Regions from separate parts of the Carnobacterium sp. 1290_CSPC genome, predicted to be linked through region 3. Evidence: predicted binding sites of a transcription regulator. Region 3 holds the regulator's gene; each other region holds the start of a gene.
The links. Region 3 encodes HrcA, which represses chaperone genes, less so after heat shock. Its sites were predicted from a motif close to TTAGCACTCNNNNNNNNNGAGTGCTAA; they were not measured.
Positions count from the first base shown of each region.

Region 1: a site for HrcA is predicted at 3,502-3,528, ahead of AC973_RS02100 (ATP-dependent Clp protease ATP-binding subunit). Genes of this name have one in related genera too.
Region 2: a site for HrcA is predicted at 5,174-5,200, ahead of AC973_RS07095 (co-chaperone GroES). Genes of this name have one in related genera too.

Region 1 is NZ_JVVG01000024.1:126,812-135,448, forward strand. Features, by position in the region: gene AC973_RS02085 (glycosyltransferase) at 1-1,043, opposite strand, end outside; gene ptsP (phosphoenolpyruvate--protein phosphotransferase) at 1,255-2,988, opposite strand; gene AC973_RS02095 (phosphocarrier protein HPr) at 2,990-3,256, opposite strand; gene AC973_RS02100 (ATP-dependent Clp protease ATP-binding subunit) at 3,578-5,812, shown strand; gene AC973_RS02105 (YeiH family protein) at 5,883-6,899, opposite strand; gene AC973_RS02110 (LysR family transcriptional regulator) at 7,009-7,893, shown strand; gene AC973_RS02115 (peptide chain release factor 3) at 8,065-8,637, opposite strand, start outside.
Region 2 is NZ_JVVG01000076.1:61,150-69,786, reverse strand. Features, by position in the region: gene AC973_RS07120 (cupin domain-containing protein) at 491-901, shown strand; gene AC973_RS07115 (HpcH/HpaI aldolase family protein) at 964-1,776, shown strand; gene AC973_RS07110 (ABC-F family ATP-binding cassette domain-containing protein) at 1,851-3,809, opposite strand; gene AC973_RS07105 (redox-sensing transcriptional repressor Rex) at 4,006-4,629, shown strand; gene AC973_RS07095 (co-chaperone GroES) at 5,269-5,538, shown strand; gene groL (chaperonin GroEL) at 5,599-7,221, shown strand; gene AC973_RS07085 (amidase) at 7,472-8,637, shown strand, end outside.
Region 3 is NZ_JVVG01000048.1:82,095-90,731, reverse strand. Features, by position in the region: gene murA (UDP-N-acetylglucosamine 1-carboxyvinyltransferase) at 1-404, shown strand, start outside; gene AC973_RS09625 (DNA-directed RNA polymerase subunit beta) at 420-611, shown strand; gene truB (tRNA pseudouridine(55) synthase TruB) at 862-1,773, shown strand; gene ribF (riboflavin biosynthesis protein RibF) at 1,791-2,738, shown strand; gene AC973_RS03620 (M20 metallopeptidase family protein) at 2,955-4,142, shown strand; gene hrcA (heat-inducible transcriptional repressor HrcA) at 4,391-5,443, shown strand; gene grpE (nucleotide exchange factor GrpE) at 5,456-6,007, shown strand; gene dnaK (molecular chaperone DnaK) at 6,086-7,912, shown strand; gene dnaJ (molecular chaperone DnaJ) at 8,003-8,637, shown strand, end outside.

The DNA of each region.
Region 1 (8,637 bases), on a different contig from region 3:
CCTTCTGTTAATGTAGATTGCGTAGCTGCAATAGCCTTCACAGATTGCGGAAAGTCTGTCACTTCGGTTAATAAATGACCGAACGTTGCAATATCTTCAAGGGCCGCTAGATAAGGCGTCTTCATGGCAATCACCGGTAAATGGTTGGTGATGGCTTCAATAAAGGTTAAGCCTTGCGTTTCTGAAGTTGATAAATTCACATAAACATCCGCCGCTTGGTACAAGACGTTGACTTGGTCATGAGCCACAAAGCCTGGGAAAACGACTTTATCCGTCAAGTTCAGTTCGGCTGTTAACGCTTTTAACTCTTTTAATTGTGGCCCGTCTCCAGCAAGTAATAACTTTGCATTCGGAATATCCGCTAGCACCTGAGGGAACTGCTCGATAATCGCGATTAAGTTTTTTTCTTCAGCAATACGGTTAATCGATAATAGTAAATACTCATCTTGTGCAATACCCCAGCTTTGTCTAAAGTTTTTTAAGACATCTTGGTCAATTTTCTTAGGTAACTTTACCCCGGTTGCCAAGACATGAATAGGTTTTTGAATTTGATAGTCTCGTAAAACATCTTTCATCTGACCGCTAGGTGAAATGACCAAATCAGCTTGATCACAGAAAAGTTTAGACAAATGAACGACCGTTTTTCGAGAAATTAATTTGCCGTTCAAAATATAATGGAGGTATTTCTCATACCAAGTGTGGTAAGTGTGCACTAGTGGAATCCTCATATAGCGCGCTACGCTTACCCCCATCAACCCCATAGAAAACTCCGTTTGGGAATGGACGATATCAATTTCTAACTCTTTACATTTACGGTAAATCGATGCAAAAGAAGGAATCGCCACTCGTCTATCCTTGAAGAACAGAAAAGGAACTGATTCATAGCGAAAGACATGGTCTTCAATTTCTGCCTTTGGATCAGATGTCGTAAAGATATAGACTTGATGTCCGTTATCCTCAAACGTTTCTTTTAATGTTTGAATTGATGTAGCGACCCCACTTACTTGTGGAAAGTAGGTATCGGTAAAGATCGCGATATTCATCTAAACACTCCTTAGATGCCCTTTTTGTTTTAATCCTGTCATATATCCTATCATAACAGAAAAATTGTAATTAAAAAATCACCTGAAGGCAACTTAATTGTAAAGAATACGATAAGGAATCTGTTTGCTTTGGTTTGTTACTAAGACGATGAGAAAACCCCACCAAAATCCATGATCTCAGTGAGGTTTTCAGTATGTTTATTTGAAATGATTATAAGTCAGCTAATTCAGGAACTGCTGCTTTAATTAAAGCTTCAGCTTCGTCTGAAGAAGTTGCTTCCGTAACCACTTTGTTGGCTAATTCAGCCATTTCGTTTGAATCTAATTTAGAAATTAATGATCTGATTTTCAGTACAGAAGACGCAGACATAGAGAATTCATCTAAGCCCATACCTACTAATAATGGGGCAGCCATTGGTTCACCGGCCACTTCACCACACATACCAGTCCATTTACCTTCTTTATGACTAGCATCGATAACGTTTTTAATTAATCGTAATACAGATGGGTTAAATGGTTGGTACAGGTATGAAACGTGTTCGTTCATACGGTCAGCCGCCATTGTATATTGGATTAAGTCGTTAGTACCGATAGAGAAGAAGTCAACTTCTTTAGCGAATTGATCAGCAATCACAGCGGCTGCTGGGATTTCGATCATGATACCCACTTGGATGTCATCCGCAACTTCAACACCTTCTGATTCTAATTTAGCTTTTTCTTCCTCGTAAATTGCTTTCGCAGCGCGGAATTCAGGTAAATTAGAAATCATCGGGAACATGATGCGTAATGAACCGTATACAGACGCACGTAATAAAGCACGTAATTGTACACGTAATAATTCAGGTTGGTTTAATCCGATACGGATTGCACGATAACCTAAGAATGGGTTCATTTCTTCTGGTAATTGTAAGTAAGGTAAGTGTTTGTCCCCACCGATGTCCATTGTACGAACAACGACTGGATGACCATTCATACCTTCTAAAACAACTTTGTAAGATTCGAATTGCTCATCTTCAGTTGGCATTTCATCTGAATCCATGTATAAGAATTCAGTACGGTATAAACCAATTGCTTCAGCACCGTTTGAATGTACACCTTCTAAATCTTTTGGCGTACCGATGTTGGCAGCGATTTCGAATTTCTTGCCGTCTTTAGTCAAAGTCTCAGCGTCTTTAAGTTTTTCCCACTCAGCTTTACGAGCTAAGAAGTCAGCAGCAATTTTTTCGTACTCTGCGATTGTTGCGTCGTCAGGATTTACAATAACATCACCGTTTAAACCATCAACAATGACAGTGTCACCGTCATTAATTTCTTTAGAAACATTACCAGTCCCTACAACCGCTGCAATTTCCAATGAACGAGACATAATCGCTGAATGTGACGTACGTCCACCGATATCAGTCGCAAAACCTTTAACAAATTGGCGGTTCAATTGTGCAGTATCACTTGGCGTTAAGTCATAAGCCACAACAACCACTTCTTCATCAATTGTTGAAAGGTCAGGGATTTTAACACCTAATAAATGTGCTACTAAACGATCAGTAACATCTTTGATGTCAGCTGCACGTTCTTGCATATAAGGGTTGTCTTCCATACCTTTGAAGATTTCGATGTAGAAGTCAGCTGTTTGACGAACAGCAGATTCTGCATTCAATGTTTCATCATCAATTTTTTGGGTGTAAGCTTGCTGCAATTCCGGATCTTCAAGGACCATTAAATGCGCGTCAAAGACTTGCGCTTCCTCTTCTGACAATGATTTAGCTGCAACCGCTTTAATTTTTTCGATTTCTACTTTTGAGTCGGCTATAGCTTTTGCTAAGCGTTCTTTTTCTTGTTGTGAATCATTAGATTTTGAAATTTCAAAACTTAAATCAGGTTCTTCAACTAAGAACGCTTTAGCGATGGCAATGCCATCGCTAGCCGCGATTCCTGTTAATTTTGTCATATTATTCTGATAACCCTTCATTTTTCATAGTGTCAGCAATTGTTTGGATTGCTTCTTCTTCGTCATCACCTTCAGCAGTGATTACAACGTCAGAACCTTGACCTACACCTAAAGACATTACGCCCATGATAGATTTCAAGTTTACAGATTTACCTTTGTATTCTAAGTTAATATCTGAGTTAAACTTGCTTGCAGATTGCACCAATAAAGTTGCAGGACGTGCGTGGATACCAGTTTCAGCTGTAATGTTAAATTCTTGTTTTTTCATAATCAAAAATCTCCTTTAAAATGTTTTATTCATACCTTTATAAATAGGCAAGAGTTATTATAGCTTATCTATTTGCAAAGTAAAACGTCACAAACTAGACTATACCACAATTAGAAAACTCTTTCACTTATAATTTACCAAAAAAATAGCGTTTCCACAAGGTTTTTCACTTGGATAGCACATGAATTATTTTGGTTGAGACCTTTTAGTTGAAAGTCAAAATTGGTCAGAGTATAATAGAGTTATTAGCAGTTATATTGAAATGCTGCGAATTAAAAATTGCAAGCAACCCCCTTAGCATTAAATAAAGGAAGTGTTTATATGTTATGTCAAAACTGTGGCGAACGCGACGCCGTCATTCATGTATACGCAAATGTGAATGGCCGACGTGAAGCAGTGAACCTCTGCCAAACATGCTACTCACAGCTATCTCAAGGTAAACAAGCCAACAATTTAAATAACAACAACAGTAACGGTAACAACCCCTTTGGTGGCTATAGCTTTGATGACTTATTACGTCAAATGCAACAACAAGGCTTTTCTACTAATTCGCAAAATAAAGCGCAAGCTCAAGCTGGCCAAGGTGGCAACAATGACCATTCTATCTTAGGCAATTACGGGACCAACTTGACTGACCAAGCTAAAGCTGGTTTAATCGACCCAATTATCGGTCGTGACGATGAAATTATCCGAGTGATTGAAATCCTGAACCGTCGGACAAAAAACAATCCTGTTCTAATTGGTGAACCAGGTGTTGGTAAAACAGCGGTTGTCGAAGGACTCGCTCAAAAAATTGTTGAGCACGCTGTACCGGAAAAATTGCGCAACAAAGAAGTCATCCAATTAGATGTTGCTTCGCTTGTTCAAGGGACTGGTATCCGCGGTCAATTCGAAGAAAAAATGCAACAATTAATGAATGAAGTCCGTGAAAATAAAAATATCATTCTATTTATAGATGAAATTCATGAAATTGTCGGCGCTGGTTCAACCGAAGGCGGCTCACTAGATGCTGGTAATATTCTAAAACCAGCCCTAGCCCGTGGAGAACTCCAATTAGTGGGTGCTACTACTTTAAATGAATTTAGAAAAATCGAAAAAGATGGCGCCCTAGCCCGTCGTCTACAACAAGTCATGGTAGCTGAACCTTCTGTAGAGGAAACCCTTGAAATTATTAAAGGTATTCAAGAAAAATACGAAGGTTTCCATAACGTGAAATATAGTGATGAAGCGATTGAAGCGACTGTCCGTTTATCTGACCGGTATATAACTGACCGCCAATTACCAGATAAAGCCATCGATTTATTAGATGAATCTGGTTCTAAAATGAACTTAACTATTCCATTCTTAGACCGTGAATCCTTGAAAAATCAAATTGATGAATTAACCAAACTAAAAGAAATGGCCACAGAAGCAGAAGATTACGAGAAAGCAGCCTACTACCGTGACCAATTAAATAAATACCAAGGCATGTATGATAGCAACCAAAATGTGACTGAAAAGACCCCAACGGTTACTGCTAGCGACATCCAAGCGATTATCGAAACCAAAACCGGTATTCCTGTTTCAGACTTGCAAGAATCTGAGCAAAACCAATTAATCAACCTAGACGAAAACTTGAAACAACACGTCATTGGTCAAGACGATGCTGTAGAACACATTGCTAAAGCCATCCGCCGTAATCGCGTTGGTTTGAGCCGTCAAGACCGTCCGATCGGATCTTTCATGTTCGTCGGGCCAACTGGTGTTGGTAAGACTGAATTAGCTCGTCAATTGGCCATCCAATTATTTGGTCGCAAAGAAGCCTTAGTCCGTTTTGATATGTCCGAATACATGGAAAAGCATGCCGTGTCTAAACTGATCGGTTCACCTCCAGGATACGTGGGCTACGATGAAGCTGGCCAATTAACTGAACAAGTACGACGTCAGCCATATTCAATCATCCTATTAGATGAAATTGAAAAAGCCCATCCAGATGTCTTAAATATCTTCCTACAAATTATGGAAGACGGTCGTTTAACAGATGCCCAAGGACGGACTGTATCCTTTAAAGATACCCTAATCATCATGACATCAAATGCCGGTTCAGATGGCGTGGAAGCAAGTGTTGGTTTCGGGGCAAGCAAACAAGGTAAACAACAAAGTATCATGAACAAGATCGGTGACTACTTTAAACCTGAATTCTTGAACCGTTTCGATGCGATTATCGAATTCCAACCGCTAACTAAAGCAGAATTGATTGTGATTGTTGACCTACTATTAGACAACATGAACAACTTATTAGCCAACCAAGACATCCATGTAAATGTTGATGACAAGGTCAAAGAACGGTTAGTTGAACTTGGCTATGATGCAAAACTTGGTGCTCGCCCATTAAGACGTGTCATCCAAAGTCAAATCGAAGACCAAGTTGCTGATACCTATCTAAAAAACAGTGATATTCACGAAATTAATTTCACAACAAATACTGACGACGAAATTGTAGTAAGTGTCAGTGAAAATGAAAATGAAAATAAAAATTCATCAAACTTAGAATCAGACGATAGTACAACTAAATAAACAAAAAAAGGAATTGTGGCTTCATTGCTACAATTCTTTTTTTTTATAAACAATACTTATTCTTTTATCGTTAGAAATGCTTTGTTAGAAATAGAACAACAATGGCAACAACGACAACAAGTGAATCAACTATAAAACCTAGAATCATCGGCTTAGGACCAATTTTTTTAATATCTTTAAAGCTAGTCGTTAATCCAATTGCAGATAAGGCCATGATCATGCTGAATTTTGATGCACTAGAAATAGATGGCGCAATCGCATTCGGTATAATGCCAATGCTTCGCAAAGCCACAACGACTAGAAATAAAATGATGAAATACGGGAATATTTTTCGTAAATCGACAGGTGTATGGGATTCTGTTCCCTGTGCCTTATTTTCTAGCCGTTCATTAATAACAGAGAAAATTAGCACATATGGGATGATGAATAGCGTACGTGTTAGTTTTACAATAACCGCTACGTTCCCACCAAGTTGTGAGAAAGCATAACCAGCAGCTACTACAGAAGAGGTATCATTCACCGCAGTACCAATCCAATGACCATACCCTGTATCAGACATCCCCAGCGCAATCCCTATCCATGGAAAAATAATTACTGTAATAATATCAAAGATAAAGGTAGCAGAAATTGCATAAGTAATATCTTCATGTTTCGCCTTTATAACAGGTCCAACCGCTGCAACCGCTGATCCTCCGCAGATTGCTGTACTCACTGCTAATAAGTTTGTTAGCTTCCAATTTATCCCAAAAAACTTACCAATCAAGTTACCTACACCAAAGGCTGTTAACATTGTAAATATCATTAAAAAAAGTGCACATTTTCCAACATCCCACACTTCAGCAAAGTTCAGATTCACGCCCATCAAAATAATTCCTAATCGTAAGATTTTCTTTGATGAAAAAGTAACCCCTGAATATAGCTGTTGATGTTTCATGAAGAAAGGATTTAATGCCATCCCAACTAGCAGAGCCATCACAGTCGCACCAATGATATCACCTGGTAATAAGCTACTCAGCACTATGGCTATCACTGCAACTAAGGCACTAAGTGATAAGCCTGGTATTAAATTTTTTCCTTTTTCTATCATAATTCTCCTCCAAATCATTATTCATATCTTGAATATAGCATACGGTTTCCATAAAATATAATTATCATATTTTATATTTACATAAATAATTATTATAAGGATGGTGGATATGCTAGATAATCGTTTACAAACTTTTTTAACCCTTTGTGAGCAAGGGAGTTTTACTAAAACGGCTGAAATCTTAAACATGACTCAACCTGCTGTTTCTCAGCATATACAATATTTAGAACACTACTATCAAATCATTTTAATAGCTGAAAAAGGCAAAAACTTCTCGCTTACTGAAGAAGGTAAAGCTCTTCAACAATATATCAAGTTATTAAAAGCAAATGCTGAACGTATATTGCCACTGCTCCACCGTGTAAAAGATAAGGTTTATCCTCTACACTTTGGTGCAACCCTAACCATTGGTGAATATACTATGCCGCCCATTCTACATCAGATATTTGAAGAAAAACCTGCTACAAATATTTCAATGTTTGTTGAAAACACCCATATTCTACAAGAGATGCTTTGGGACGGTAAGATTGACTTCGCTCTATTAGAAGGCCATTTCAACCAGCAGGAATTTGAACATAAGTTGATTTCAAATGAAGAGTTTATCGCTATCTGTTCGCCTGAAAATATCCTAGCAAAAAAAGCCATTCTTTTAGAAGATTTGCTTGATCAGCAACTTATTTTACGGGAGCCAGGGAGTGGTACACGTGATATTTTAGAACAAGCTTTATATAACCAGAATCTTCATGTTGACGACTTTATTGGTAGAACTCAAATCACAAATATGAATGTCATTAAAGCTTTATGCCATCAAAATATGGGTATCACCTTTATGTACCGTGAAGCTGTGAAAGAAGAATTAGCAACTGGTTATCTTGTTGAAATTCCATTAGTAAACTTTAATATTCAACATCCCTTTAATTTCGTTTACTTAAAGGATGTACCTGACAAACAGCAAATCGAATCTTGGTTTGAAACAATTATGCGTCTAAGATAGTCTTAGTCTTCTATACTCAACAACAATAACAGGCGATATCTATAAATAAATATATGTCACGAGCTATACACGTTACAAACTAAATAAAAAAAGCCACTAAATGATCACAACATAAATTGTCATCGTTTAGTGGTTTTATATTGCTCTTTTCTTGCTATTGAAAACTATTTATTACAGTAAAGTTTCTAAATGCACATCCGGATACTTACCTTGGAACCAGTTCACGGCAAAGTTGTTTTCAAATAGGAAAACAGGATTACCATGGATATCCTTACATAGTAAGTTACGGCTTGAGGACATCTTCGGATCCAACTCTTCTTCAGAAATCCAACGGGCGATTTTATTGCCCATTGGTGACATGTCAACTTCTGAGTTGTATTCATTTAATAAGCGGTATTGGAAAACTTCGAATTGTAGTTGCCCAACAGCACCAATAATATACTCTTCTGAATGCCATGTTCTATAAAGTTGGATGGCACCCTCTTGGACTAATTGTTGCATCCCTTTATGGAATGATTTTTGTTTCATGACATTTTTAGGTGATACTTTCATGAATAATTCCGGTGTAAATTGTGGTAGTGGTGGGAATGATACGGCCTTTTTGCCTGTATAAATGGTATCACCGATTTGGAAGTTCCCTGTATCATACAAACCAATGATATCGCCGGCTACAGCTTTTTCAACGTTCTCTCTTGAATCGGCCATAAATTGGGTTGTATTGTTCAATTTGATTTTCTTGCCAGT
Region 2 (8,637 bases), on a different contig from region 3:
TTGGTCTCACTCCTTTGATTTAAGTTAGTGCTATATTATCATCATATTTTCATTTTAACAAGTCTTTCCCACATTTATTTTTAATTTAATGTCATTTTTGAAACATCAAAAGGGGTTAATCATATATGTATCAAGGGATTCGTTCAATTGTAATATTTTTGTAAATGAGAAAATGGTGAGCTTTATGAGGGTGAGCTGAACCACTTTGTCAGCTGAAAACGAGTTGGAAACAAAAATTGTACATTTTGAAAGATGCTTATTTTGACATAATATGCCCCTAAACTTGACCAAAAGATGTCATTTCCTTCATAGAAGGCCAGAAAAAGTTGGTCAACCATTTTTCCAGAGATCCCCAGGACAATATCAAAAGGTTTCGTTGGCAAATACTTTCTCTTGTTGCTTTTAATAAAATGAGATGGTAAGGTGACACCAATCAAAAAACTCATAAAGTTTTAATAAAAACAAAGTATCAATATTGGAGGAATGCATCATGGCACTAGAAAATGTAGATTTTGGAAACATCAATGAGATTCCCTACCGTCCACTACGCCCGGGGATTGACCAAGCCGTGTTCGCCATGTCAGGTGACGGCGTCAATGTAACAGTTAACCGAGTAGAGAATGGCAACGACTTACGTCCACATACGCATGATGACCACCAACAAATCGCCTGGATATTACAAGGTGAATGTGACTATTACGTTGACGGTGAGCCGTTCCGCATGAAGGCAGGCTCATGGGTAGTCGTGCCGAAGGGCGTTGAACATTATATTCATGTGTACGATTCGCCAGAAACAGTGGTGAATGTGGATATTTTCGCCCCAGCGCGTGAAGACTACAACGAAGCTTACAGCCAATTCTTGAAAGAACAAGGCTACCAAGGCTTTAACATTATTGACTAATTAGAAATAGAGACATTAGGACTGATTTGAATAGGACTAAAGACGGGAAAAGGATGATATAAATGGAAATGCGCAACCTTGTAAAAGAAAAAATTGCTGAAAAAGGCTATGCTATCGGTGCTTTTGTGGCATCAAGCTCTTCGTTAAATACGGAAATTTTAGGGGTCAATGGCTTCGACTTTGCTATGATTGACTTCGAACATGCTCAAACAAGCTTAGAAACAGCCTTAGACATGTTGCGTGCAGCCGAATTATACGGTACTGCCCCATATGCCCGTGTTTACAATCCTGAAGACGGTCCAATGATGGGTCGAATGTTGGATATCGGTTTGCATGGATTGATGATTCCAATGGTCAATACCAAAGCACAAGCGGAATTCGTGATTCAAAATACTAAAATGCCACCTATTGGTATCCGCGGTAAAGGGATTGGGCGTGGGCCACTTTGGGGTGCCTATGAAAACTATAATAAGGGTGAAGTAGACGAAAAATCCATGGTCATTGTGCAATGTGAGACCCCAGAAGCGGTTGACAACGTTGAAGAAATCGTGAGTGTTGAAGGAATTGACTGTGTGTACATCGGTCGTCTTGACCTAGCGCATGCCATGGGTGTTGAAGACCCATCAACAAGTCCAGAACTTGAAGCCAATATTCAAAAAGTCCTTAAAGCATGTAAAGAAGCGGGTAAAATTCCAGGCATCTTTACAGCTAATGCACAAGATGCAATCAACCGAATTGAACAAGGATTCCAATTCGTCACGGTATTGAACGACTTGGCCTTCTTTCGTCAAGCAACCAAAACAAGAATTGATGACGTTCGAAAAGGGGTAGAAGGAGATAAATACCAAGTAGATGATGCGGTATTTTTGAAATAACAACTATTTGGTATAGTTGATAAAAAAACAAGGTAAGCCATATTTTCTTTAAAGGGCTTACCTTGTTTTTGCTTTTATAAGTTTTCTAATTTCGTTGCAGCTTCTTCCCAAGCGGTCATCACTTGGTCTAAGGCTTTTTCTGCTTCTTGAAGGGATTGATTTAATTCGTTTAATTTCTCAAAATCATCAAGAAATTCAGGTTTTGTCATATCCAATTGGATTTCTTCAATTTTTCCTTCTAAATCAGCCATTGCCTCTTCATGTTGGGTAATTTCACGCTGTAATTTTCGTTGTTCTCTTTGTTTCTCTTTAGATAGTTGAAAAGCCTGTTTCGTCTCGGAGGTGGGTTGAGTAGTTGTTTTTTCTACCTTTTCATCGTTGCTTTCAGCTGCTAGTAAAGCAAGACGTTCTTCTTCTGACGCTTTTTTAGCCACATAATAATCATAGTCACCAAGATAAAGCGTGGAACCATCAGGATTAATTTCTAAAACAGAGGTAGCAATCCGGTTGATGAAGTACCTATCATGGCTGACAAATAATAGGGTACCATCATATTCGATCAAGGCATTCTCTAATACTTCTTTAGAATCAATATCCAAATGGTTGGTTGGTTCATCGAGAATCAGGAAATTATCATGTTCCAAAGCGAGTTTCGCCAATTCAAGTCGGGCTTTTTCCCCACCAGAAAGTGTTGCTACAGACTTGGTCACATCATTTCCAGTAAATAAGAAGGAGCCAAGAATAGTGCGAACATCTCGTTCCATCATGGATGGATGTTCGTCCCATAACTCGTGAAGTACATCTTTTTTTGAATTTAAATTGCCTAATTCTTGGTCATAGTACCCAATTTGTAAGTGAGCGCCATATTCGATAGTGCCGCGTATAGCTGGAATTTGTTTAATAATTGTTTTGAGTAAGGTTGATTTACCTACACCATTTGGTCCAACAATTGCAATTGCTTCCTGTTTGCGTAGCTGGAATGAGATAGGTTCAGCCAAAACTTTATCTGGACTATACCCGACGGCTAATTTATTGGTTTGTAAAACATCATTCCCAGAACTTTCAGCAACGGAGAACTGAATGCGTGCGGTTTTTTCATCGTTTAATGGCTTTTCAATTTTGGTCATTTTCTCTAATTGCTTACGACGTGACTGTGCCATTTTTGTCGTTGAGGCGCGCACAATATTACGTGCTACATAGTCTTCTAATTTGGCGATCTCTTCTTGCTGCTTTTCGTAAGCTTTCATTTGCATGGTGAGACGCTGTGCCCGTTCTTTCAAGTAGAATGAATAATTCCCTTTATAATAATGGATACCTTGGTGCGCCATTTCATAAGTCTCATTGGTAACGGCATCTAAAAAATACCGGTCATGGGATACGATTAATAAGGCACCAGGATACTTTGGTAGATAGTTTTCAAGCCAAGTCAAAGTCTCGATATCTAGGTGGTTAGTTGGCTCATCTAGAATGAGTAAATCTTTCTTCTCGAGTAGGATTTTCGCTAAAGCAAGACGCGTTCGTTGACCTCCAGAAAGTGTTGAAATCTTACGGCTATAGTCTTCGTCAAAAAATTGGAAACCGTGTAATACCATGCGGATTTCAGATTCGTATCCGTACGCATTAAAGCGAATCAAGTCTTCTTGAAGTTTGTCATAGCGATTGAGCGCAACTTCATATGCCTCTGTATCTTGCATAAGTTCTTCATCTGCTAAGGCAAGCGCAGCGGTTTCTGATTCCTTTATTAATTTGATTACAGGTTCAAATACGGAAACCATTTCTTCATAAATTGTTCGATCACCAGAGACGGCTGTGTGTTGGTCCATATAGGCGATGGTTGTTCCTTTAGTTAAGGAAACTTGACCGTCATCAGGTGCTTGAATGTTGGCCAACATTTTTAATAATGTTGACTTACCGGCACCATTACGGCCAACTAGCGCGATGCGACTGTTGTGTTGGATTGTCAGTTGTACGTTTTCAAAAATAACTTCTACGCCATAGCGTCTAGCTAGATTTGAACCTTGTAATATGATCATAGTAGGCATGATCCTTTCATTAGATAGTCTTATTATTTTACCACAAAAAAATTTGAGTAATCACTGGAAACATTTTATAAAAAATTGCATTATTTAACATATACTAAAAATCACGAATGAAACACCCTTGTGTTATTTTCACAAACTTGTTATACTGTTTAAGAAATTATTTTCTAAACTAGAAAGAGGACTGAACATGCGTAAAATACCCAAAGCAACCGCCAAAAGATTACCGCTCTACCACCGTTACCTACGTGTATTTAAAAATATGGGGAAAACACGTGTTTCTTCTACAGAATTAAGTGAAGCAGTGAAAGTTGAAAGTGCAACGATTAGACGTGACTTTTCATACTTTGGTGCCTTAGGTAAACGAGGGTATGGCTATGATATTGATGCTTTATTAGACTTCTTTGGTAAGACACTAAGCCAAGATCGTTTAACAACAGTTGCATTAGTTGGTGTAGGTAATCTTGGTAATGCCTTATTGAACTATAACTTTAAAAAGTCAAACAACATACGAATTGGTGCTGCTTTTGATATCAATCAGGATATCATTGGTACGGTCCACAATGGTGTGCCTGTTTATGATATGAAGGATTTGACGCAACAATTAAAATTAATGGATATAGAAGTGGTCATCCTCTCGGTACCTGAAGCAGTTGCTCAAGATATGATACCATCGTTAGAACAAGCAGGTATCAAAGGCATCTTGAACTTTACGCCAGTGAGATTAGATGTACCGGATAGTATCCGGGTGCAAGATGTAGACTTCACGAACGAACTGCAAACCTTAATCTACTTCATCTCAACAAATTCATAATATATGTGCTAGCTATATGCTAGCAAGCGAATAAGCCGAGATCTTTAGTCTCGGCCTTTTTTTACCTTAATTGCAGGGGAAGTTTGTTGAATTTCACATATGAAATCTTAAATTGTTTGCAATTTTTACTAAATTACAATAAATAAAAAGATTATGATTTCGAATTAAATTGGCGTAGTACGTTTAGCGTCTTTAACAAGTCAACTATTTCATACGCTGCAACAGCTAGTGCTAAGTATACTGTCCAATTCCATCCAGAACCTTCCACACTGCCGATGGCGAAGGTAACGGCTAGGAAAATAAATACTAGTTTGAATAGTAATAAAAATATTACTGGTCCTTTTAACATAAAAAAACTGACATTCCTCTCTTATATAACATATTTTGACTTTTATCAAAATTTACCACATTCTTCAACTACTAAAAATAACTTAAATTCCGCATAAAATCAAGGTTTTCGACTTATAAAGAAAAATAGGTCAAAAAAAGTCAATCTTTCTCTTGCAATTCATATTTGATTGTTTTAAGATAAGAAATGTAGAGGTTAGCAGTCAAACATAGAGAGTGCTAATCTCTAAAATAACCAAGTAATTTAGCTTGGGTTTGACAGATATTTTATATAAATGGAGGGACATGTAAATGATTAAACCATTAAACGGACGCGCAGTTGTGAGAGTTGAAGAGGCTAAAGAGCAAACAGTTTCAGGTATCGTATTACCGTCAGCTGCCAAAGAGAAACAACAAGTAGGTGTTGTTGAAGCAGTTGCTGAGAATACGGAAGATTTCACATCACAATTGAAAGAAGGCGACCGCGTTCTATTTGAAAAATATGCAGGTTCAACATTTGAATATGATGGTCAAGAATTATTAATTATTAAAGAAAGCGATATTATCGCAATTGTAGATTAGTCAATTTATCAATATTTACAGATTAATAACAGTATGAAATTTTATGAGGTGAATGAATAAATGGCAAAAGATATTAAATTTTCAGAAGATGCACGTCAATCAATGGTTCGTGGGATTGATATATTAGCTGATACGGTGAAAGTAACTTTAGGACCAAAAGGTCGTAATGTTGTTTTAGACCAAAGTTATGGTTCGCCGCTAATCACTAACGATGGTGTAACCATCGCTAAAGAAATTGAATTAGAAGATAAATTTGAAGATATGGGTGCAAAACTAGTTGCTGAAGTAGCTTCAAAAACAAATGATATCGCTGGTGACGGTACAACAACTGCCACTGTTCTAACTCAAGCAATTGTAACTGAAGGTATGAAAAACGTTACTGCTGGTGCTAACCCAGTGGGTGTTCGTCGCGGGATTGACAAAGCAATTCGCGTAGCTTCAGATCGTTTATCTGAAATTTCAGTTCCTGTAGATTCTAAAGGCGCAATCGCTAACGTTGCGTCAATTTCATCAGGCGACAGCGAAGTTGGTGACTTAATTGCAGAAGCAATGGAAAAAGTTGGCCAAGATGGCGTCATCACTATTGAAGAATCTCAATCAATTGATACCTCTCTAGATGTTGTTGAAGGTATGCAATTTGACCGTGGTTACCTATCTCAATATATGGTAACTGACAATGACAAGATGGAAGCCGTTTTAGAAAATCCTTATATTTTATTAACAGATAAAAAGATTTCTAATATCCAAGACATCTTGCCAGTTCTAGAACAAGTTGTTCAAGAAGGTCGTGCATTATTATTAGTAGCTGATGATATTGATGGTGAAGCATTACCTACATTAGTGTTGAATAAAATCCGTGGTACTTTCAACGTCGTTGGGGTAAAAGCGCCAGCCTTTGGTGACCGTCGTAAAGCAATGTTAGAAGATTTATCTATCCTAACAGGTGGTCAAGTAATTACTGAAGATTTAGGACTTGAATTAAAAGATACGACAATTGATCAATTAGGTTCTGCTAACCGCGTTGTAATCACAAAAGATGAAACAACTATTGTTGAGGGTGCGGGCGATAAAGAGCAATTAGCACAACGTGTTGCCCAAATCCGTAGTCAAATTGAAGAAACAACTTCTGAATATGACCGTGAGAAATTATTAGAACGCTTAGCTAAATTAGCTGGTGGTGTTGCTGTTGTTAAAGTTGGTGCAGCTACTGAATCAGAATTAAAAGAACGTAAATTACGTATCGAAGATGCTTTAAACGCAACACGTGCGGCTGTTGACCAAGGTATCGTAGCTGGTGGTGGTACTGCCTTTATCAATGCTAAAAAAGCAGTTGCTGAATTAGCTGAAACATTAGCTGGTGATGAACAAACTGGTGCACAAATCGTCTTACGTGCTTTAGAAGCTCCAGTACGTCAAATCGCTGAGAACGCTGGTTTAGAAGGTTCTGTAATTGTTGAGAAATTGAAAGAACAAGCAGAAGGTGTCGGATTTAATGCTGCAACTTCTGAATGGGTAAACATGATTGAAGAAGGTATTGTTGATCCAACTAAAGTATCTCGCTCAGCATTGCAAAATGCAGGTTCAGTAGCTGGATTAATCTTATCTACTGAAGCAGCTGTTGCAAGCCAACCGCAACCTGAACCACAAATGCCAGCAATGGATCCAAGTGCAGGTATGTATTAATAAAAAAAGTTAAGTAGGTCTTTTATAAAGAAAACGACCAAAAAATCACGTGGGGATAAAAGTCAGTTATTGGCCGAACCCATTATGATAACGATTGATAGGAGGTGTGAAATCAAGTTCACATCTCCTATTTTTTTATAAACTTTGTTAATATGGGTAAACTCTTTCTATCATAAAGGCGTTTTCACTATAATGGGGTTATGAGTTGAAAAGGTAAGAGAGTAAGTAGCTGATTGAAGGGAGATTTACCATGTTGTTTACAGAAGATGCAGGTTATTATGCACAGCAAGTCAAGGAGCGGAAGGTTACGGTCTTGGCGTTAGTGGACCAAGCCTTGGCGAATATTGAAGCGTTGAATCCTAGATTGAATGCCATTGTATGTGTGCAAGCAAGCACTGCACGAGCTCAAGCGAAAGAATACGATGGTTATTTAGATCAGTTAACGGAGGAGGAAATAGATAGCTTGCCTGATTTCTTCGGTGTCCCAACCCTGCTGAAAGATTTAGGGCAACATCAAGCAGGGCATCTTACAGCAAGTGGATCCAATTTAACGAAAGATACGACTATGCAGGTAACCGAGTATTTTGTTGAAAATATCGTTAGTGCTGGTTTTGTGATTATTGGTCGCACCAATGTACCAGAATTTGGTTTTAAAGGAATCAGTGATTCAAAAGCTTTTGGCCAAGTAAATAATCCAACTGATTTAAACCGCAATCCGGGTGGTTCTAGTGGTGGTGCGGCTGCTGCTTTAAAAGCAGGTATTGTGCCATTAGCCTTTGGATCAGATGGTGGTGGCTCTATTCGTATTCCGGCATCTTTTTCAGGCTTAATCGGGTTAAAGCCATCTAGAGGGCGAGTAACTGTTGGACCTGGATCATATCGCGGTTGGCAAGGGGCATCTATCAATTTTGCTTTAACGAAAAGTGTGGATGATACCTGGACTTTATTACGAAATCTTCAAGTAGAGCAGTTAGAGGCACCATTCATTATGCCTATAATAAATGAAACTAGCTTAAAACCTTTAAATAAACCTTTAAAGATTGGCTACCTGGACCAATTAAACCAAGCTTGGCCAATAAATGAGGATGCTAAAGAAGCCTTAAACCAAACGATACAAGTACTTAGAAAGCTAGGACATGAAGTTTTCAAAGTAACGGAACCTTTTGACAGAGCTGAAACCATGCGTAATTACTTTGTGATGAATAGTGTTGAAACAGCGGCTATGATGAAGGATATTGAACAAGCAAGCGGTCACCCAGTAACCTTTTCGGATGTTGAACCGTTAACCTGGGCCATCTACCGGGCGGGCTTAAAAGTACCGTCTTATCGCTATAGCCAATTACTAACCGAATGGGACAAGTGGACGGCTCAGTCTGAAGCAATGTTTGAAGAAGAAGTTGATTTGTTATTAACGCC
Region 3 (8,637 bases):
CATATCCTGGTTTCCCGACTGATATTCAATCACCATTTACAGTTGCCCAAGTTTTAGCAGAAGGTACTTCAGAAATGGAAGAAACTGTTTTTGAAAATCGCTTTATGCACTTGGAAGAATTGCGTAGAATGAACGCTAACTTTAATATTAACGGCAATACAGCTATTATGAACGGTCCTGCTAAGTTGCAAGGGGCAGCAGTAGCTGCTTCTGATTTACGTTCAGCAGCAGCCTTAATTTTGGCTGGTTTGAAGGCTGAAGGGATGACCAAAGTGTCTGAATTGAAATACTTAGACCGTGGTTACCACTCATTCGACAAGAAATTACAAGCCTTAGGCGCAAATGTACTTCGCGTGGATGTGGATGGTAAAACAGACGCAGAGCTTGCTAGTTTACTAGATTAGAATGGTCGTGACGAAATGAAATATTATCATCAATATATTAATGAACCATGGAAGAAAATTGTATTTTGGGGACTACTGTTATTGATTGTTGGCTTCCTTCTATTCATTATCGGTGGTTTAATTGGATACAGCATATCGTCTGACCAATCAGCCTTCAATTTCTTAAACCCAGCTAGCTGGAACCATGTCTTCTCATTTATACGTTAACATGACTATAAGCAATTTGAGGGGTGATTCTGTTATCACCTCTTTTTTTATATGAAAATGACAAGTGGATAGTCAAGCTAACTAGCAATAGGTGTTTACTTTCGTAGCCAACTACTGGTTGACGAGGTCTTTTTTAAGATCGCCTTATTTTTGGACTAGGATTTTTCAGGTTCAAATAATGATTCGCCACAATTTGAATCAGTTTTTTAGTGGGTCATATGTTACAATATGCTAGATATGAGGTGAGTTTATGGATGGCATTTTGCCTTTATGGAAAGAACGTGGCATGACTAGTCACGACTGTGTATTTAAAGTAAGAAAGATTTTAAAAATGAAGAAAGTCGGCCATACAGGGACCTTAGACCCGAATGTTGACGGGGTTTTACCGATTTGTTTAGGTAAGGGGACTAAATTGGTTGAATTGTTGATGGACAAAACCAAAGTCTATACTGGAGAAATCACCTTAGGGTTTGCGACGACTACTGAAGACCTGGACGGTGAAGTGGTTGCTGAAGAATCTTTAGCGAATCCTTTTGAAGATGACTACATTCAAGCATTCATGCAAGAATTAACAGGTCATATCGTTCAGATTCCACCCATGTATTCGGCGATTAAAGTCAAAGGGAAACGCCTGTATGAGTATGCCCGTGAAGGCCTTGAAGTTGAACGACCTGAACACCCGGTATTTGTCCACGAATTCAAGTTAATGGGACCATCTCGTTTTGAGGACAACAAGCAAGTTTTTGCTTTTGAAGTGGTATGTGGCAAGGGGACCTATGTCCGCACTTTAGCCAGTGACTTAGGGCGAAAGCTAGGGGTGCCAGCGACGATGACTAGCCTAACTCGGGAAGGATCAACCCCTTTTTCAAGGGAAGATTGTCTGACCCTATCACAATTGGCAGAGGCTGTTGAAGCTGAGGATTATAATTGGTTGGTACCAGTTGAATCGACCTTATCAGCATATCCAGTTTGGCAGGTTCCGACTGAGGATAGCCACTTAGTGAAATTGGTGGAAAATGGGTCGGTCCTAGAATTAGCGACGTTACCTGCTGATTTAAGAGACCAATTACCGGTGACGGCTTATATCGACGACAAGTTAAAGGCGCTTTATGATGTCCATCCAAGTAAAGATGGTAAAATAAAACCAAGTAAAATGTTTTAAAGATTGGACGATACTGAATGAAAACGATAAATTTACACCATCCCTTTGAACAATCAACGATCTATGCGGGCGATGTTGTCCTAGCTTTGGGTTTTTTTGATGGGGTCCATAGAGGCCACCAGGCGGTTATTCAAGCTGCTCGTGATGAGGCTGACCGTTTGCAATTACCACTAGCTGTGATGACTTTTAATATGGCGCCACGCATCATGTATCAACAAATACACCCTGAAGAAGTGACTTATTTAACCACTCTAGTCGAAAAAGAGCGGTTAATGACTCAGATTGGTGTGGACTATCTTTATGTTACCCAGTTAACGTCATCATTCTCCGCTTTGAAACCGCAAGAATTTGTGGACCAATATATGGTAGGCTTGCATGCCAAATCGGTTGTAGCGGGCTTTGACTATACCTACGGCAAAAAGGACATCGCCAACATGCGGACCTTAGCTAGCCATGCAGCTGGTCGGTTTAACATTATTGAAGTGAATAAATTATCGGAAGATACCAGCAAGGTGGGGTCAACTGAAATTCGCCATGACTTGAATACTGGTCAAATTGACAAAGCTAACCAACAATTGGGCTATATCTATTCAATTGACGGGATCGTTGTTCATGGAGAGAAACGCGGCCGTGAGCTAGGGTATCCAACAGCTAATTTAATGGTTGCAGCAGAATCATTGATTCCAGTTGAGGGTGTCTACGTGGTTGAGATGTTGTTGAATGGGCAATTCTACCCAGGTGTTGCTTCAATTGGGACTAATATTACCTTCGGGGAAAACCGCAAGCGTACAGTAGAAATCCATCTTTTAGATTTTAAAGGGGAAATCTACGGTGAATACGTAACGGTTTATTGGCATAAATACTTGAGACCTGAACTTAAATTTGATGGCATTGAAGGGTTGATTAAACAAATGGATCAAGATGTGGTTGATGCTGAAAGTTATTTAGAAAGTTTGCATAAATAGTATTTTTGTAAAATACGTGAAATATGACTTTGAAATGAGCGCTAGGGACTTGTCTGTGGCGTTTTTTTTGACAAAAAGCGTGCAAGTATAATCAAGAAAATGGGGAACGTTGATATAAAAGGTTTTTAGTTGAGCGTTTTTATAGATTCGATTAGACAATTTTTAGAATAGTAGTAGAATGGAATAGGAAATAAAAACTATTGGAGGAATGTCAAAATGGCATATTTGGATCGTGCTAAAGAAATTTTTGATGATGCAGTAAAGGTTCGTCGTCATTTACACGAAAACCCTGAAGTTGGTTTTGAATTACCAAAAACAACTAAACTTGTGAAATCAAAACTTGATGAGTTTGGAATTGCATACGAAAACGTAGGTGATACATACGGAATTACAGGTACATTGGGTGATTCTGCTAAGGGTAAAACTTTATTGTTACGTGCAGACATGGATGCATTAGCAATTACCGAAAAATCTCAATCAGCATGTACATCTAAAAATGAAAATGGACACTTATGTGGTCATGACATGCACACCACTATTTTACTAATGGTTTTAAAAATGTTGAAAGAAAACGAAAACCAATTAGAAGGTCAAATCAAATTCTTATTCCAACCAGCAGAAGAAACTTTAAACGGTGGACGTGTCATGGTTGAAGAAGGTATTTTAGAAAACCCCGCACCAGATGCTGGTATGGCTTTACATATGTGGCCAAATGGAGACAAAGTGGACGTTGAGATCCACCAAAAAGAAGCTTTAGCATCTGCTTTAAACTTCCGTATCACTATTAAAGGTGTGGGTGCTCATGGTGCAATGCCAAACAACGGTATCGACCCAGTATTTGTGGCTAGCCAAATTATTAATGGGGCGAACGGTATTTTAGCTCGTGAATTACCATCTAACAAAGGTGCTTCTTTATCTATGGGTTACATTAATGCGCCAGGTGGTGCTATCAACGTGATCCCTGATACAGTTGTCTTAGAAGGTACTTCTCGTTCATTATTCCCAGAATCAGCAGACCACGTTTCAAAACGTTTACCAGAAATTGTTGAACATATTGGTAAAGCATTCCGTGCTGAAACTGAATATGAGGTAATGGCTGACTGTCCGTCATTAACCAACTCTAAAGAAATGTCTGAACAAGTGATGGCCTCTGCTAAAGAAGCTTTAGCGGATAAATATGACGTGGTGAACGTACCACCATACTTAGCTTCAGAAGACTATGCACACATTGCTAGCAAATTGCCAGAATCAACATACTTCTTCATTGGTTGTCCATTACCAGATGACAATGGTGAAGTATACCCTGTTCACCACCCATTAGTACAATTCAACGAAGAAGCATTAATTGTTGGATCTGCTACCTTAGCAACATCAGCGACTAACTGGTTACGTGACAACAAATAAGCGTATCGATAAAATATACAAGTCGAAAGGGCAACGGACTATTACAAATAGTTTGTTGTCCTTTTCTCTATTGTAAAAGGGATTGAAATGGCTTTTCCTGCAAGCGTCAAAAGCCCAAATTTTAAAGGAAGGTTTAAATGTCAAAAAAAGTCAAAAAAAGTTTGACTATTATTGACAAAAGAAATGATAGGTGCTATATTATAAACATGTTAGCAGTCAGAGTTGTTAAGTGCTAATGAGGTGATAAGATGTTAACAAAACGACAAAGTTTAATTTTACAGGCGGTAATTGACCATTATTCAAAATACCAATTACCAGTCGGTTCGAAAACTTTATCTCAACATCAAGAAATAAACGCAAGTTCAGCTACAATACGTAATGAATTAGCCAGACTTGAAGATTTATCATTGATTTCTAAAACCCATTCATCATCTGGACGAGTGCCAGCTGAGGCGGGTTATCGTTACTATATTAATCACATCATGCCATATTATGGTGGATTGATTGATTTAGAGCTTGAGGAAGAGGAAGATGCTTTACTTAGAGAGATATTCCACGATCCTTATAACGATTTGAGTCAAGTGATTCGAAAAACGGCTGCGACTTTAGCCTCGCTTTCAGAAAGCGTCGTTATTTCGATGGGGCCAGATATTGCAAGGCAACGATTGGCCAATTTTCAAGTATTGTCTTTAACCGCTGACCAAGCAATGGTCATATTGGTGACAGATAAAGGTGTCATTCGCAATCAAATTGTGACATTCAATGAGGTGGTTACACCGCGATTGATTGAGGGTATTGCAGAGATTATGAATCAAGAACTTGTGGGCCTTGAGCTTGCAACGGTGATTGAAAGGCTGCAAACACACTATTTAAAAGATATTGAGCAAATGAATCGGTCCGATGAAGATAGTAGTCATTTGATACACCGGTTTATGAATCAATTCAATAGTGATGGCATGAGGGTAAATGGTCAAAATTATTTATTTTCTTCATTAGCTGATTCAGCTAATGGGACTAGTATTGCACAATTAAGTCAATTACTAGAAGACCGATCAGTGATTGCTTCACTGATTAATATCACAGACCAAGGTATCCAAGTGAGAGTGGGTAAAGAACTTAAAGATCCGACACTGGAGAATATGAGTTTAATGTCTACTAGCATGGGTACTGTAAAATCAGGTAAGTTAATTACTTTTGCGGTACTTGGTCAGGAAAGTATGTCCTACATTCGTATGGCGCAGCTTTTCCAAAGTATTTCAAAAGAAATGGCTAGATACCTGGACAATTATTATAAATCTTAGGAGGTCTATCAATTGACAAAAATGGACGACAATCAACAAGATTTAAATGTTGATGAAGAAATCAATGAAACTGACGTTCAAGACGAGCAAGTTGAAATAGTAAATGAAGAAGATAGCGAATTAGCTTCTCTTCAAGCTGAATTAGCGGCTAAAGATGACCAAATTATGCGTCTATCTGCTGAAATTCAAAACATGCATCGTCGTAACCAATCTGAACGTGAATCTGCTTCAAAGTATCGGTCACAGAATTTAGCTAAGGGTATTTTACCAGCTATCGATAACTTGGAACGCGCTTTAGAATTAGCTAAAGATGATGAGTCATCTCAGCAATTAGTGAAGGGTATCGAAATGGTACATGCAAGCTTATTACAAGCTCTAGCAGAGGAAGGCGTTGAAGTGATTGACCCTAAAGGTGAACTCTTCGATCCAAACTTCCACCAATCTGTAAGTGCGGTGCCGGCTGAAGATGGCCAGCAAGCTGAAGAAGTGGTGGCTGTTTTCCAAAAAGGGTATGTATTAAAAGATCGTGTACTAAGACCTGCAATGGTTTCTATTGCACAATAATTCATTTAACATAGATTTTAACCACAGATAAATTCATTTAAATTGATAGATTAATTAAAAAAGGAGACGTGTTTTATTATGGCAAAAATTATCGGAATTGACTTAGGTACTACTAACTCTGCAGTCGCTGTATTAGAAGGTGGCGAACCTAAAATTATCGCTAACCCAGAAGGTAACCGTACAACACCTTCAGTTGTTTCATTCAAAAATGGCGAGCGCCAAGTTGGTGAAGTAGCAAAACGTTCAATGGTAACAAACCCTAACGCGATTGCTTCAATCAAACGTCACATGGGTGAAGACAACTACACTGTAGAAATTGAAGATAAAAAATATACGCCACAAGAAGTTTCAGCAATGATCTTACAATACTTAAAAGGTTACGCTGAAGACTACTTAGGAGAAAAAGTAACAAACGCAGTAATTACTGTTCCTGCTTACTTCAACGATGCACAACGTCAAGCAACTAAAGATGCTGGTAAAATCGCTGGTTTAGAAGTTGACCGTATCGTTAACGAACCAACAGCAGCCGCATTAGCTTACGGTTTAGACAAAGTTGACGCAGACGAAAAAGTCTTAGTATTTGACCTTGGTGGTGGTACTTTCGACGTTTCTATCCTTGAATTAGGTGACGGTGTCTTTGAAGTATTATCTACTTCTGGTGACAACAACTTAGGTGGGGACGACTTTGATAACGCCATCGTAAACCACTTAATCGCTGAATTTAAATCAGAAAACGGTATTGACCTTTCTTCTGACAAAATGGCTATGCAACGTCTAAAAGATGCTGCTGAAAAAGCGAAAAAAGACTTATCTGGTGTAACGTCAACACAAATTTCATTACCATTCATTACGGCGGGTGCTGAAGGTCCACTTCACTTGGAAGTTACTTTATCTCGCGCGAAATTTGACGAATTAACTTACGACTTAGTACAACGTACAAAACAACCAGTTAAAAACGCCTTATCTGATGCAGGTTTATCTAAATCAGATATTGACCAAGTTATCTTAGTTGGTGGTTCTACTCGTATCCCGGCTGTTATCGACATGGTTAAAGCTGAAACTGGTAAAGAGCCTAACCGTTCAGTTAACCCTGATGAAGTAGTAGCTATGGGTGCTGCAATCCAAGGTGGGGTTATCTCAGGTGACGTTACAGACGTCGTATTACTTGATGTAACACCATTATCATTAGGTATCGAAACAATGGGTGGCGTGTTCACTAAATTAATCGACCGTAACACAACAATCCCAACATCTAAATCACAAGTATTCTCAACAGCTGCTGATAACCAACCTGCTGTAGATGTACACGTATTACAAGGTGAACGTCCAATGGCTGCAGATAACAAGACATTAGGTCGTTTCCAATTAACAGATATTCCTGCAGCACCACGTGGTGTACCTCAAATCGAAGTAACATTTGATATCGACAAAAACGGTATCGTAAATGTTAAAGCGACTGACAAAGGTACTGGTAAAGAGCAACAAATTACCATCCAATCTAACTCAGGTTTATCAGACGACGAAATCGATCGTATGATGAAAGATGCTGAAGCGAATGCTGAAGAAGATAAAAAACGTAAAGAAGCAGCAGATCTTAAAAACGAAGTTGACCAATTAATCTTCCAAGTTGAAAAAACAACTGGTGAGTTAGAAGGTAAAGTTGATCAAGCTGAACTTGACGAAGCTAACGCGCTTAAAGATGAATTGAAAGCAGCGCAAGAAGCTGACGATGTTGAAGCAATGACAGCTAAAAAAGATGAATTAAATGAAAAAATTCAAGCTTTAACTGTTAAATTGTACGAACAAGCAGCGCAAGAAGCTGAAGGTCAAGAAGGCGCAGACGACTCTTCAGACAATGATGGCGATGTAGACGCTGACTTCGAGGAAGTTAACGACGATAAATAATCCATAAGTTTCAAACCCTGTCTTCTATGAGGGCGGGGTTTCTTATGTTATGATGGACTGCATAACGCATGATTCAAGGGGGAGTACAGTGTGGCTGAAAAAAGAGACTACTATGAAGTCCTTGGCGTGTCAAAGACCGCAAGTAAGGATGAAATAAAGAAAGCCTATCGAAAATTATCAAAAAAATATCATCCAGATATCAACAAAGAAGCGGATGCGGAAGACAAATTTAAAGAAATTTCTGATGCATACGAAGTCTTAAGTGATGAGCAAAAACGTGCAGCCTATGACCAATACGGTCACGCAGCTACTGACGGTGGCTTCGGTGGAGGCGGCGGATTTGGTGGTGGTAGTTACCAATCTTACGGCGGCTCTGGCTTTGAAGACATCTTTGAGCAATTCTTTGGTGGCGGAGGCGGTGGCTTCAGCGGTTTCGGTGGTGGCTTCGGTGGAGGCGGCCGTACGGCTAACCCTAACGCACCGCAACAAGGTGATGACTTACAATACAACATGGACCTAGAATTTGAAGAAGCTATTTTCGGAACTGAAGAAACTATTTCTTACCGTCGTGAAGTAGACTGTACAGTATGTGAAGGATCTGGTGCTGAACCAGGTACAGCGGTCCATACCTGTCCAACATGTTCTGGTTCCGGTGTTGAAAAAGTTTACCAACAAACACCATTAGGTCGTGTGGTTTCTCAATCTGTATGTCATGAATGTTCAGG